3 regions of the Shewanella sp. K8 genome follow, and region 2 is predicted to be linked to each of the others. Evidence: riboswitches for the same ligand, from Rfam matches in the RefSeq annotation. Region 2 holds a riboswitch; each other region holds the start of a gene.
What was found. A riboswitch is a leader RNA that binds a small molecule or an ion and turns the genes downstream of it on or off. The one in region 2 is predicted to bind lysine.

Region 1 (4,373 bases), on a different contig from region 2:
AAGGCGCTATCAACCAGAGCTATGAGTATGGCCAGGTAACTTTCTCCGACAGGGTCGAGGTCAGCTACAAGCTGCGTGACTAAACCCAAGTTATCCTGTCTGACAGTTATGATGCGGGCACCCTGGTGGTGCCCGCAATGTTTGTTTTATCTGCCAATATCGCTTGTTTGATGTTGGTGAGTTGTAGGTGATTTTGAAACAGCAGATACAATTTGTTGCTCCTTTGAGGCAGTCTCTGGACGCTTTTTATGCTTGAATGAGCCAGAGCCAATCAATCTTGCATAAGGAGTGTGCCGATGAAATTGACCCGTCTGACACTACTGGGAATAGGTTTATTCAGCCTGGTCGCCAGCCCATCAACCGTATTCGCCAATGTTACAGCGCAAGTCGGAAAGACCCACAAACAACGACTCTGCCTGGTGAATGAGACGGAATACACTGTGCCCGGCAGCGAGATCCAATCCCAAATTAATGACAAGGATTTCGATACGGGTTTGCAGGTGTTTATTCGGTATCGCGGCCAGAGCTGTGCCGAGAGCAAGCAGACTTTTGCCAGCCTGTCATTGCCGGAGCCAGAGTCACCAACGATGGATGACTACCGCTTGGTTATCCAGCGAAAACAAGCACCCGAGTCGGAAACCAAGGTTTGGGAATACCGTTACCAGCAAGGCTATTCGAAACTGGGCTGGCAGACACTGGCCAAAGAGGTGGAGGCCATTTTCTTATCGCCGGCGAGCTAGCTTAAGATGAGGGCCTGAAAAAACAAAAGCCGGTGGACAATATCACCGGCTTTTACTTTGAAGTCCTCGAGACTTATTTACCTTCCAAACCTGCGATCAACTTCTTGGTGTACTCAATGACAAACTGCTGACAGTGGATAGCGGTTTGTGGCTCAAACTCTTCGCCGTGCAGGTCGGTATTGGAGAGTACCCGAATCCCGATAAAAGGGATCGCATAGGCCTTGGCAACCAGGGCGGCCGCAGCGGTTTCCATCTCTTCGGCCGAGGTTTGATAAGTTTGGTGCAGCCACTCGATGCGGTCGACTTCGCGGTTCCACTCATCGGCACTGCCGATCACGCCGGTCACTACCTTGCCATGGCGATAAGCTGACGCCAGTTGTTGTCCCAGAGCCAGCAGCTTGGGATCGGCATCAAAGCGCTTGTGTTCCACCAGCTTGCCATCCTGACGCAAACGCATGGTGACATCGAAGTTATGCCAGCGTTTGGGATCTATGCCTTGGCCTTTGGGGTGTAGATCGCTGCGATAGGAACCCATATTGAAGCTGTATTTCCCCAATACTATGTCGCCGCGGTGCAGCGCCGGGTCGTGGCCGCCGGAGGTGCCCTGGTTGATGATAAAACCGGGTTGAAATTTTTCTATCGCCAGTGTGGTGGAGGCGGCGGCATTGGCCATACCTATTTCAGTACGGGACACTATGACAGGATAGCCATCCACAGTGCCTTGCCAGAAAGTCCAGGAACCAAGAGTTGTCTGTTTGGGGTCTTTCAGGGCCTGAACCAGGGTGTCGACTTCGACATCCATGGCACCTTGCAGCAGTATAGGTGCCCGGGCGGGGGGTTGCCATGGAATGGCTGGAGAACAAGGCACAGAGTGCCACACAAAAACGTTGTAACAGAGTCATTTGCACACCTTTAATTGTTATTTCAGTGTCGCGGTAGGGGAGGGCGATCCTAGGTGCAGCTGTGGTTGCCGTCAACAGCCGGAGCTGGCATTTGCGAGCCCAGACATGAGTCACTTGCCAAAGGCTTAATGCCAACCGGGCGGGATATTTACCGCCAGAGGCACAATCTGGCTTGCTATTGGGGTCGTGATAGTTAGAATGCCAGTCGAATACCTTTGAGTAGAGGCGCGCTGCCTAAGAGTAACCGGGAAGAGGGTGATGCCTTTGAGGCCCGGGGAAAGGAGTCGGCGCCGAAGTAGCCAGGTCATCAAACCTAGCTGCTGGTTCTGTATCTAACAGGTGCAGGACTGCCATAGTCATCCACTATGGAGCGCTACCTGAAGGAGCTGAGAAGTTTCTGCCCTCCTTGGTCTGAGTTTCTTCGATCCTATCGGTAGATCTCCACCTTCTTTGGTGTAAAGAGATCATGAATATCATGCATTTTGCGGACTCTCCCTGGTCCATAGTTCCTCCTCTGCTGGCGGTTGCGCTGGCGATCATCACCCGTAGAGTACTGCTCTCCCTCGGGGTTGGCATAGTCGCCGGCAGCCTGATGTTACAGCAGTTTTCACCGCTGCAATCGCTGCGCTACCTGTTTGACTGTGTGCTGAAAATCTTCTGGGTCGATGGTGCTCCCAACAGCGATAACCTGAATATGCTGCTGTTTATGCTGCTGCTGGGTGGGCTTATCAGCTTGATGACCGCCTCGGGGGCGACCCGTGCCTTTGCCGAATGGGCCGCCAGACGTTGCCAGAGCCGCAAGAGTGCCAAGTCGCTCACCGGCTTGATGGTGTTTGCCTTCTTTATTGACGACTTCTTCCACAGCTTGTCGGTGGGGCCCATTTGTCGCCCTGTGACCGACAGATTCCAGATCTCCCGCGCTAAGTTGGCCTATCTGCTGGACTCAACCGCGGCACCCGTGTGCGTATTGATGCCCATCTCCTCCTGGGGGGCCTATATCATCGCCCTGGTGGGCGGCATACTCGTGGCCCATGGGGTGACAGAGCAGAGCCCGATCGCCGCTTTTGTGCAGATGATCCCCATGAATCTCTATGCGGTATTTACCCTGATCATGGTGGTGGTAGTCATCGCCTTCCAACTGGATATTGGGCCGATGCGACAGCATGAGCAGCGGGCGCTCGAAGGCAAGCTCTGGGATGAATCCAAGGGCCGGCCAATAGGGCTGGATATGGAAGCCCCGGCCGACAGCCGCGGCGGCATGCTGGATATGGTGTTGCCGATAGTGACACTGACGGCGGCGAGTATCTATTTCATGCTGGACTCCGGGGCTCAGGTATTGGCCGCCAATGGTCAGGCCTTCAGTGTGCTGGGCGCCTTTGAACATACCAATGTGGGTTCGTCTTTGGTTTATGGCGCCCTTTGCAGCCTGGCGGTGTCCGGCCTGTTGGCTCTGCGTCTCGGTCTTGGGATATCCACTTGGCTGCGCGCCGCCCCCAGAGGCGTTATGGCCATGTTGCCGGCGATCAACATACTGCTGTTTGCCTGGACCATAGGCGCCGTGGTGCGTGACATGGAAACCGGCAAATATCTCGCCAGCCTGGCCAACGGCAACCTGCCCACAGGGCTGCTGCCTGTGGTGGTGTTTGTGCTCTCCTGTGCAATGGCTTTTGCCACAGGCACCAGCTGGGGCACTTTTGGTATCATGTTGCCACTCGCCGGTGATATGGCCGCCGCCAGCGATATCCAACTCCTGCTGCCCATGTTGTCGGCTGTGCTGGCCGGCGCTGTGTTTGGCGATCACAGCTCGCCCATCTCCAGTACCAGTATTTTGTCGGCCACCGGCGCCGGCTGTCACCATATAGATCATGTGCTGACCCAGTTGCCTTATGCCCTGACCGTCGCCTTCGGGGCGGCGCTGGGGTATCTGGCCATGGGGCTGCTGCATTCCACCCTGGCCGGTTTCCTGGTGAGTGCCGCTTGGTTTGCACTCTTCTGCCTCTATCACGCCAGGCGCTTCCAGGCGGCCCCCGAGGCCGCCATCGGCTGAGGCTGAGATGGGATACCAAAAAAGCCCCGGGAGTTTCCCCCCGGGGGCTTTTTACTTTTACAGGGCTTGCGTGACGATAAGGAGTATCAGTGATCCAGATAGAGATAGTTCTGCCAGCTTTTCATCCTTATCAAGACTTTACGCATGATTGATACATGCTCAAAGCTATCGGAATAGATGGCGATCTCCACATTGGTGCCCAGTGGCAAATGATACTGACTCAGATCATCCAGCGGCTTGAGTTTGACCAGTGGCCGGCCGTTGAGGCGAATCTGTGACGAGCCATAGAGCTGCCCCTGCGCCTGCACCTGAGATTCACCTATGGCTGGCAGCACTTCGACCACTTCGGCTTGAAACACCTTGCCCGGCAGGGCGCGGAAGATCAGCTCGGCCTTGAAACCGGGTTTCAGCCGCAGCAGCGAGTTTTGCCTAAAGGCGCCGACAAAAAAGCGCTCCTCTTGATGGACAAAGGTCATCACAGGCCTGAGGGGCATGGGCACCACCATCATTCCCGGTCTCAGGGTCAACTGGGTCACATAACCGTCTGAGGGGGCGCGCATGCTGGTTTCTTCCAGATTGAATCTGGCTTTTTCCAACATGGCGGCAATTTCGGCCACCTGGGTGTTTTGCCCCTGATACTCGGCTTCCAGTGCCAGCTTGGCGCGCCGGGCTTCGGCCTCGGCC
Region 2 (4,373 bases):
AATAATTGGCGAGGCCAGTTTGAATCAATAGGTATTTAGCCTGAATATCCAAGACGAGAGTACGCCTCCAACTCCAATGGCCCTGAAATATAGGTAACAAAAAACGCTGCCGAGGCAGCGTTTTTTAATTGGCCGGTTAGGCAGCACTGTTTTTGGGCTGCTGCCACTTGAGCCACACCAGCCCGAGCATAAACAGCACACAACTGCTGGCAAGCCCAAGCCATACCGACTCGGTAAAGCCGAGTACTATATAGCCGCCGAGGGAAATAACTGCTACCAAGACCGCATAGGGCAACTGAGTCAGCACATGGTCGATATGATGGCAGCTGGCACCTGTGGATGACAGAATCGTGGTGTCCGATATCGGCGAGCAGTGATCGCCAAACACAGCCCCGGAAAGCACGGCGGCCAGCATAGGCAACATCATGCCACTGTGGCTGCCCATGGCCATATCGGCGGCAATCGGCAACATGATACCAAAGGTGCCCCAGCTGGTGCCGGTAGAAAAGGCGGTAAGCCCAGCCAAAATAAACAGCACGGCCGGCAACAAGGCAAAGGGAATATTGCCACTGGCGAGGCTGGCCATAAACTTGCCGGTTTCCAGTGAGCCTATGATCCCGGCTATGGTCCAGGCAAACATCAGAATATAGATGGCCGGCAACATGGAACGGGCACCCGAGGTGAGTGCCTTGAGGATCATCTTGGCTTCAATCTTCTGGATAAAGGCCAGCAGCAGCGTCACCACCAGACCGATGGAAGCACCAAAGAACAGAGATGAGCCCACATCGGTTTTCTCGAAGGCACCTATGATACTGAAAGGCAGGCTTTCTGCCGCCAGGGCATCGGCACCACTGGAAACCATAAAATAGAAGGTCGCCACCACCAAGACACCTATGGGCAGGAACAGGCCGTGCACCTGGCCGGTTTCCGCCTCGGGCAGATCGGCATTGGCGCCGGGTGGCAGCCCCTTGGACTCATCATAGAGATTGCCCTTGCGGGCGTTGAGCTCGTGTTTGCGCATGGCGCCGATATCCAGCTCCATAAAGGTGACGCACAGCAAGAGCGCCAGGGCAAACAGGGCATAGAAGTTCATCGGGATCATCTGCACGAAAGCGCTCAGATGTCCGGTCTCGGTAAACCCGTGGGCGGTGAGAATGCCGCCGATAAGGGCGATAATATAGGCGCCCCAACTGGACACCGGCGAGATAACGCACACGGGCGCCGCGGTAGAATCCAAAAGATACGCCAGTTTGGAGCGGGAGATATAATATCTGTCGGTCAGAGGCCTAGCGATACTGCCCACCACCAGGCTGTTGAAGTAGTCATCGATAAACACCGCACAGCCGAGAAACATGGTCAGCAGCTTGGCATCACGGCGATTACGGATATGCTGTCTGGCCCAGTTGGCAAAGGCTCTGGCCGAGCCACTGACGGTGATCAGCGCAGTGATCATCCCCAGCAGCACCAGGAACCCCAGAATATACAGGTTCCAGGCATTGAAAGCGCCATCGTCCCATACCAGGGAAAGCACCCTTTGCCCCAGATAAACCCCGGTGTCCAATACCGACCATTGATTGAGCAACAGGGCTCCAATCAATATCCCCAGTCCCAGCGATAACAGCACCCGACGGGTGAGGATCGCCAATAAAATTGCCACAACCGGCGGCAACAAAGAGAGTGCCGAATCGGCATAACTTGTTAGTGTCATTGAGTCTTGTTCTTCGTTAAATACGAATGGAGGGCAACTGAACTGGTGGGAAAAGGCAATGGCATACCGAGTAGCACCTGTCCTTTCAGTAGCGCTCCATAGTAACATCAATCTGTCATCCCGACAGAATATACTATGGCAGTGCTGCCCCTATTTGGTAACAGCCCCAGCGGTGGACCTTGATAAGTCGCAACCACTTCGGCACCAAATCCTTTCGCGATACATAAACGGAATCACCCTGCTTACCGCTACTGATATTTAGTGCGCCTCTACTTCTCAGGACGCCTGATGTCAGGCGTGAGGCACATAAAAACATAGGCGGCTTTGAGGATGCTACCCCAAAGCCGCCTATCGTGACCTAGATCACAGATTAAATCAACTCGTTCAATTTAGGCACAACATCAAACAGGTCAGCTTCCAAGCCATAATCGGCAACCTGGAAGATAGGCGCTTCAGGATCTTTATTGATGGCCACAATGACTTTTGAGTCCTTCATACCGGCTAGATGTTGAATCGCCCCGGAGATACCCACAGCGATATAAAGCTCTGGCGCCACGATTTTACCCGTCTGGCCAACCTGCAGGTCGTTGGGAACAAAGCCGGCATCCACTGCTGCCCGCGATGCACCTACGGCGGCGCCAAGCTTATCGGCCAATGCTTCCAGCATGGCAAAGTTTTCGCCACTACCCATACCGCGACCACCGGAAACAATGACTCTGGCGCTGCCAAGCTCCGGACGAGCCGACTCGGTCAGGCTCTGGGATACAAAGCTGCTCTTGGCGTCAAAGACGCTATCGAGCTGATTGATTTCAGCTGAGCCTGTCTCGGCAACGGCGTCGAAGGCGCTGGCGCGTACTGTGGCCACTTTCTTATCGTCCAGACTCTTAACGGTCGCCATGGCGTTACCGGCATAGACGGGACGGACAAAAGTATCGGCATCAATCACCTTGGTGATCTCAGAAAGCTGAGCCACATCCAGCAAAGCCGCCACTCTTGGCAGTATGTCCTTACCCTGGCTTGAAGCTGCAGCCAGAATGTGGCTGTAGTCGCCACTCAGAGACAAGATGAGTTCACCAATATTGTCGGCAAGATGAGCACCATAGGCAGGGTTATCGGCCAGCAGTACTTTACTGACGCCTTCAAGCTTGGCGGCAGCATCGGCGGCGGCCTTACAATCCTGACCGGCAACCAAGAGGTGAATATCTCCCCCTATGGCTTTGGCTGCGGCGACAACTTTGGCTGTGTCCTGTTTCAGGCTGGTATTATCGTGTTCTGCTATTACTAATACGGCCATTTAGATCACCTTCGCTTCGTTTTTCAACTTGTCCACCAGCTCCTCAACGGAAGCCACCATCACACCCGCCTGACGGCTGGCCGGCGTTGCTACGTCCAACACCTGTACGTGCTGCTTGAGCGCCACTCCCAGGTCATCAATGCTCATGGTCTCCAGCGGCTTGCGCTTGGCTTTCATGATATTGGGCAAAGAAGCATAGCGGGGCTCATTCAGACGCAGATCTGCGGTGACCACGGCAGGCAGAGGCATGGACAGAGTCTGTAAGCCGCCATCCACTTCCCGGGTGACCAGCAGAGTTTCGCCTTCCAGCTTCACTTCAGATGCAAAGGTTGCCTGAGGCATACCGGCGAGCGCCGCCAGCATCTGTCCTGTCTGGTTGTTATCGCCGTCGATGGACTGCTTACCGAGCAGAATAAGTTGCGCCTGTTCCTTGTCCTGCACCGCCTTGAGCAGTTTGGCAATAGAAAGGGGCACCAGCTCTTCATCGGTTTCGATGTGAATGGCACGGTCGGCACCCAGAGCCAGTGCGGTACGCAGCTGCTCCTGTGCCGCCTTGGGACCTATGCTGACAACGACAACTTCAGAAGCACTGCCGGCTTCTTTCAGACGCACGGCTTCTTCTACCGCAATCTCACAAAATGGATTCAACGCCATTTTCAGGTTGGCTGTTTCAACGCCTGTGTTGTCGGCCTTGACCCTGACCTTCACATTGGCATCGACCACACGTTTTACTGGCACCAATACTTTCATAGGGTTTCCTTCCTACACCTTGTATCTAATGTGGGTTGCGTACCGATGATACCAGGGCCATCAGTACAGGATGGCTCAACTTTACGTGCTGTTGACGTTAACGTCAACAGCAACTTAAACGCTCGTTTGTCACTTCTGTCACACTTTAAGGCCAGTTTTTTGAACACTTGGCAACTTTCATGGTCGTAGAATTGAGTTAAATAAAGAAATTAATGTCAATTGGCGTAAAAATATTTGATCCAGACTCTTATAGTTTCTATTATTTATAGCGATGTTCACCATAACCCAATTTATAAATTAGCGTGGGACCAAAATACTTATGAGCGATTTTCTTGATATATTGACTCACGGTCGTCGTTTTAAGGCCGCAGTAAAAGAGTTGAGCGTTGCAGATCTGCGCGATCTGGCTGCCAAATTGGATAAGATCATTATTGATCGTGAAGAGGAAGCCAAGGAAGAAGAAAAGGCACAAGCTGAACGTCTTTCTAAAATAGAAGATATCCGTAAGCAGATGGAAGCCGTTGGCCTGTCTGTTGAAGATCTGGGTAATGTTGCTGCCGCCAAGGCTGCTCCCAAGAAGCGTGCTCCTCGCCCACCAAAATACAAAATCGTTGTAGATGG
Region 3 (4,373 bases), on a different contig from region 2:
CTTTGCTGTTGTCCTTTGAGGCCGCTGGACGCACTAAGCAGATCCGACGAAATAAATGGATCCGATACGCTCACTGGCGCGGCTTCTGAATGGAATGCCATAGATAACAGCGCTGCTGAAACGGCTATTGCAACTTGACTCTTCACTTGTCTACTCCCTATAAGACTGCTTATTGTTGTTTTATGTTTCCATGCTCAAAAACACTCCCTTAATACAAAGGGATTAATTCTTGTAACATCAATTGATACAAACAAGAAACAAAATACACAAAATATTACAAATTATCAGCTAGTTACAGAATGGCAGACGCTAAAAAGGATTTCATATCCGGCTCTGACTTAACCAGAAAGAGTGAAGTAGTTGGTCATCACCTTGTAGAGCTCAGTTCCCTGGTGCACAGACGCCGAGGCAAAATGCAGCACAGGGATCACATCCTCATTGAGCGAGAGCCTGGTGACTTCAGTGCCGGCATCGACTCGGTCGAGCCTGAGCATATTGACCAGAGGCGCACCCGCAGCCAAAGGTACTCCCGGCTCGGCCAGATACTCCACCATACCTGCCATAGGTGCGTGAAACTTTCGATAGTCTTTCAGCATACAAGCAAAACGCAACATCACCTCGGGCTGTATGCTCTGGGCTATCACCTCTCTATAGCTCAGATAACTTAATATGCCTTCCGCATCTCGGCTGGCATCGGCAAGATCGATACGCTCCTGGCTGCCAAGCTCCAAAGTAAAGGCCGACACTGCGACTTTCAGCTCTCTGCCCCGGCTATTGGCATAGTCGCTGAGCTGCCACCAGGGATTGAAGGCCGCTTCATCCATGGCGCCGCCAAAACCTTTAGGCATCACCAGGGTATAGGGAATATGAAAGTAGCCGGCAGCGGACAGCTCATATTCGGGGCAATAGAGATGTTTACAGGACTTGGGGCCGGTGTGCAGATCCAGCACTATGTCAGCGCCGTGCGCCAGTTTTTGCAGATTGAGCGCCAATCTCTGCCCGGTCGTCACTCCCCAGGGATTGGCCAATGCCTGTTCACAGTTGGCAATAAGAAGACGACGAAAAGCGTCAAACAGTGCTGGCTCCGGCAGCTCACTATGCTGCAGATACCAGTCATCCAGGTGGACAGCCTGATCCAGATAGGCTCGGTTCCAGTTGATACCTGTGATGGGATCGAAACGGCCCAAGGTAAACTCACCGCTTTTCTGGTTAATCCCCAAGGGGTTGGCCAGAGGCACCAGGGTGATATCTCCCAGAGGCGGATGAGCCTTGAAGTACTGCAGCAATTGCAAAATCACCGCATTGCCCTGCACCTCGGCGCCATGCACATTGGCCTGAATATAGACGCTGGGCGCCGCATCGCTGGTACCTTTGAAGCGATAAACAGGTATGGTCAAGGGCTGGCCGGCAGCCAGCTCCCCAACCGGCAGATGTTCAAGCTGCATCCTGAGCCCCTTCAAACAGGTTACGATGCAAAGCGGCAACAACATCACCGGCTTCGGCTTCCGACACCAAGACACAAAGATTGTGCGGACTGGCGCCCTGACAGATCATCCTGACGTTGTGGGGTTCGAGCACTTCAAATACCCGGCGACAGATCCCGGCAGTAGTGGCTATCTTGTTGCCTATGATGGCCACCAGAGCCAGCTTATCTTCCACCCGCACACGGCAGTTTTGCGACAATTCCTGCAGCAGGGCTTCGGTCAGAAGCCCCTTGCCGGCCGAATCTGAGCCCGTTTTGTCCAGCGTCAGCGACACGTTCACCTCTGAGGTGGTAATGAGATCGACACTGATCTTGTGCCGCGCCAACACGGCAAAGGTCTCTGCCAAAAAGCCCTGGGCATGCAACATCTGCAAACTGTGCAAGTTAAGTAGGGTCTGATCTCGTCTCACCGCAACGGCCCTGAATACCGGCTCATCTTCCACTTGGTGACGGATCCAGGTGCCACCTTTTTCCGGTGCCCGACTGGAGCCGACAAACACCTGGATCTGTTGACGCACCGCCGGCAAGATGGTGGCAGGGTGCAACACCTTGGCACCGAAAGTAGCCATCTCTGCCGCCTCATTAAAACTGATTTCTGCGATAGGCCTGGCGTTGGGAGCCAGTCGGGGATCCGTGGTGTAAATCCCTTCTACATCGGTCCAGATCTCGACCGCATCGGCTTCCAGCGCCTCAGCCAAAAGGGCCGCAGAATAATCGCTGCCACCACGCCCAAGCGTAGTGGTTCGGCCATCGGCATCGGCGCCGATAAAGCCCTGGGTCACCAGCAGTTGCTGCTCAAGCAAAGGTTGCAATTTCTCTGTCGCCAGTCGCTTCAACTCGGCGATTTGTGGCTCGGCCTTACCGAAATGGCTATCGGTACGCATCACCTGGCGCACATCAAAGGCGCTGGCCTTGGCACCACGTTCTCTCAATACCGCGGCAAACAGCGCTGAAGAACACTGTTCGCCCAAAGATAGGATCTCATCGACCATAGCATGACTCGGCGCCTGCAATAACCTGGCACTGAGCGTTGCCATGCGGCTGAGCAAAGCATCCAGCGCCGCGGCAACATCTGCCGGTCTGCCAAGTTTATCCAGAATTGCGTATTGAATGGTGGCTATCTCTTTCAATAGCTTGAGACGGCGCTCATCCCCCATGTCTGCCTGGGACAGCTCCACCAACAGATTGGTTACGCCACTGGATGCACTGACCACAACCAGACGGGTGGCCGGGTTTCCAAGCACTATATCGGCACAGCGATTCATCGCCTGATAATCGGCAACTGAGGTACCACCAAACTTGGCAACAACAAGAGACATCAGCGCATTCCCCCACAGGCAGGTAACAGGGAAAGGTCGATAACGAGAATAGATTTCATGAGTTAAGCTCCGAACAGATAACGTTCGAAGAGCCTGGTGCAGAGATAACGCACCCTATAGCAGGGAAACAGCGATCGTCACCAGAAGCTCTCCACCAAAACCAGGTGACAGTCGCCAGGATTCAGCCTGACCAACCGACCGGAAGCATAGCCAATACGCATCCCGACCTCGGCGTTAATCTCCCTCATGAGCCGTCATTGGAGAATTGGCCTCCTCTGACTCACTACCTAGTTAACGCACCTCTTCTGTTCCTTTCTCGCGAAAGGGATGAAAAAATTAGCAATAAAGTCCTTATGAAGTCAATGCTAATTTGCGCAGGATGAAATTTCCTCAACTCATCCGTCACTGAGCTCGGGTAACTCGCTGACCAGGCGCGCCCTGGCAGCAAACTGTCCAAGCGCCACCTCTCGCTCCCCTTTCAGGCAAGGCACCAAGGTCAAGAGCCCACTATCAACGTAGTAAAGGGCATTTTGGCGATACTTTGATGCCAGTTCGATTGCCGCGGCCTTATCCAGAAACAGAGCCCAGCTTTTTTCCATATGACTGAGATCATCGGCAGCGCCTATGATCGCCCGGTAAGGAATGCCCAGCTTATCAATATCGTGTTGTAGCTGCCGATCGAGAAGGCGGTTTTGGCAAGAAGTGAGTTTTTGCCCAAGGGGATTATGGGCGGTGACAATAGCGAAAGGAACAGCGGAAGAAAACGACTGAGTCAATAAAAAGCATGCGCTCTGGTAGTACTGCCAGAGACTTTCAAATGCAGCATCCATTGTAGTATCTGTCTCTAATGAACCGGATTTATTCTAGCAAAGGCTTTTGCATTCCCCTAGCCCCGTGAGCAAGCTCACAGTAAGACAAAATACAAAATGCTTATCTTTCAATAGGTAACGTAAAAACTTGTGATATAGATCATAGTTAAACATTAATTTGTTAACATTTCATTTGTTAACAAATGCCCAATCCTAGTACAATGGATTGTATCGACAGAGGCTTAGAGTTAAGTGTGTGACCCGGCTAGCGCCATTACGCTACAGCATAAGTCTCTATCGATAACGACTCTGTACCAAATGTAATCTGGTTTTAAGATGACATTTTCTGGATTTTCCATGTCTTTCAGGAACTAAATCCCGCCACTGGGAATCCTAGACAGTACAGTTCGCGCCTCTCCGGGTGGAGAGCATACTTTTTGCTAATCATGAAGTGTGTTGCCGTTTCATTTCAGTTTTGAACAGCACTTACGTGAACCCTGTGAATGTTGGCGTTTTAGAGAGTATAGCGGAGCGTCACCCGCGCTCATGGTTAGATAAACTGATTTAATTAGGTAAATAACATGCAAAACCCGCACATTCTGATCGTTGAAGATGAAGCCGTTACCCGTAACACGCTGAGAAGTATTTTCGAGGCAGAAGGTTATGTGGTAACCGAAGCCAATGATGGCGCAGAGATGCACAAAGCCTTGCAGGAAAACAAGGTGAACCTGGTGGTTATGGATATCAACCTGCCAGGTAAGA

Region 1: another riboswitch for lysine. It lies ahead of ON072_RS12715 (Na+/H+ antiporter NhaC family protein); the one in region 2 lies ahead of ON072_RS05000 (Na+/H+ antiporter NhaC family protein).
Region 3: another riboswitch for lysine. It lies ahead of lysC (lysine-sensitive aspartokinase 3); the one in region 2 lies ahead of ON072_RS05000 (Na+/H+ antiporter NhaC family protein).

Annotation. Positions count from the first base shown of each region.
Region 1 covers NZ_JAPEHY010000021.1:79,145-83,517, reverse strand. Annotated here, with positions in the region: gene ON072_RS12730 (oxidative stress defense protein) at 1-83, shown strand, start outside; gene ON072_RS12725 (hypothetical protein) at 297-740, shown strand; gene ON072_RS12720 (5'-methylthioadenosine/S-adenosylhomocysteine nucleosidase) at 814-1,608, opposite strand; lysine riboswitch at 1,855-2,026, shown strand; gene ON072_RS12715 (Na+/H+ antiporter NhaC family protein) at 2,109-3,689, shown strand; gene ON072_RS12710 (HlyD family secretion protein) at 3,776-4,373, opposite strand, start outside.
Region 2 covers NZ_JAPEHY010000006.1:69,871-74,243, forward strand. Annotated here, with positions in the region: gene brnQ (branched-chain amino acid transport system II carrier protein) at 1-5, shown strand, start outside; gene ON072_RS05000 (Na+/H+ antiporter NhaC family protein) at 137-1,708, opposite strand; lysine riboswitch at 1,790-1,988, opposite strand; gene ON072_RS05005 (electron transfer flavoprotein subunit alpha/FixB family protein) at 2,079-3,002, opposite strand; gene ON072_RS05010 (electron transfer flavoprotein subunit beta/FixA family protein) at 3,003-3,752, opposite strand; gene ON072_RS05015 (H-NS histone family protein) at 4,072-4,373, shown strand, end outside.
Region 3 covers NZ_JAPEHY010000017.1:86,948-91,320, reverse strand. Annotated here, with positions in the region: gene ON072_RS11085 (S8 family serine peptidase) at 1-146, opposite strand, end outside; gene ON072_RS11080 (succinylglutamate desuccinylase/aspartoacylase family protein) at 339-1,445, opposite strand; gene lysC (lysine-sensitive aspartokinase 3) at 1,435-2,802, opposite strand; lysine riboswitch at 2,939-3,115, opposite strand; gene ON072_RS11070 (DUF3293 domain-containing protein) at 3,198-3,632, opposite strand; gene arcA (two-component system response regulator ArcA) at 4,193-4,373, shown strand, end outside.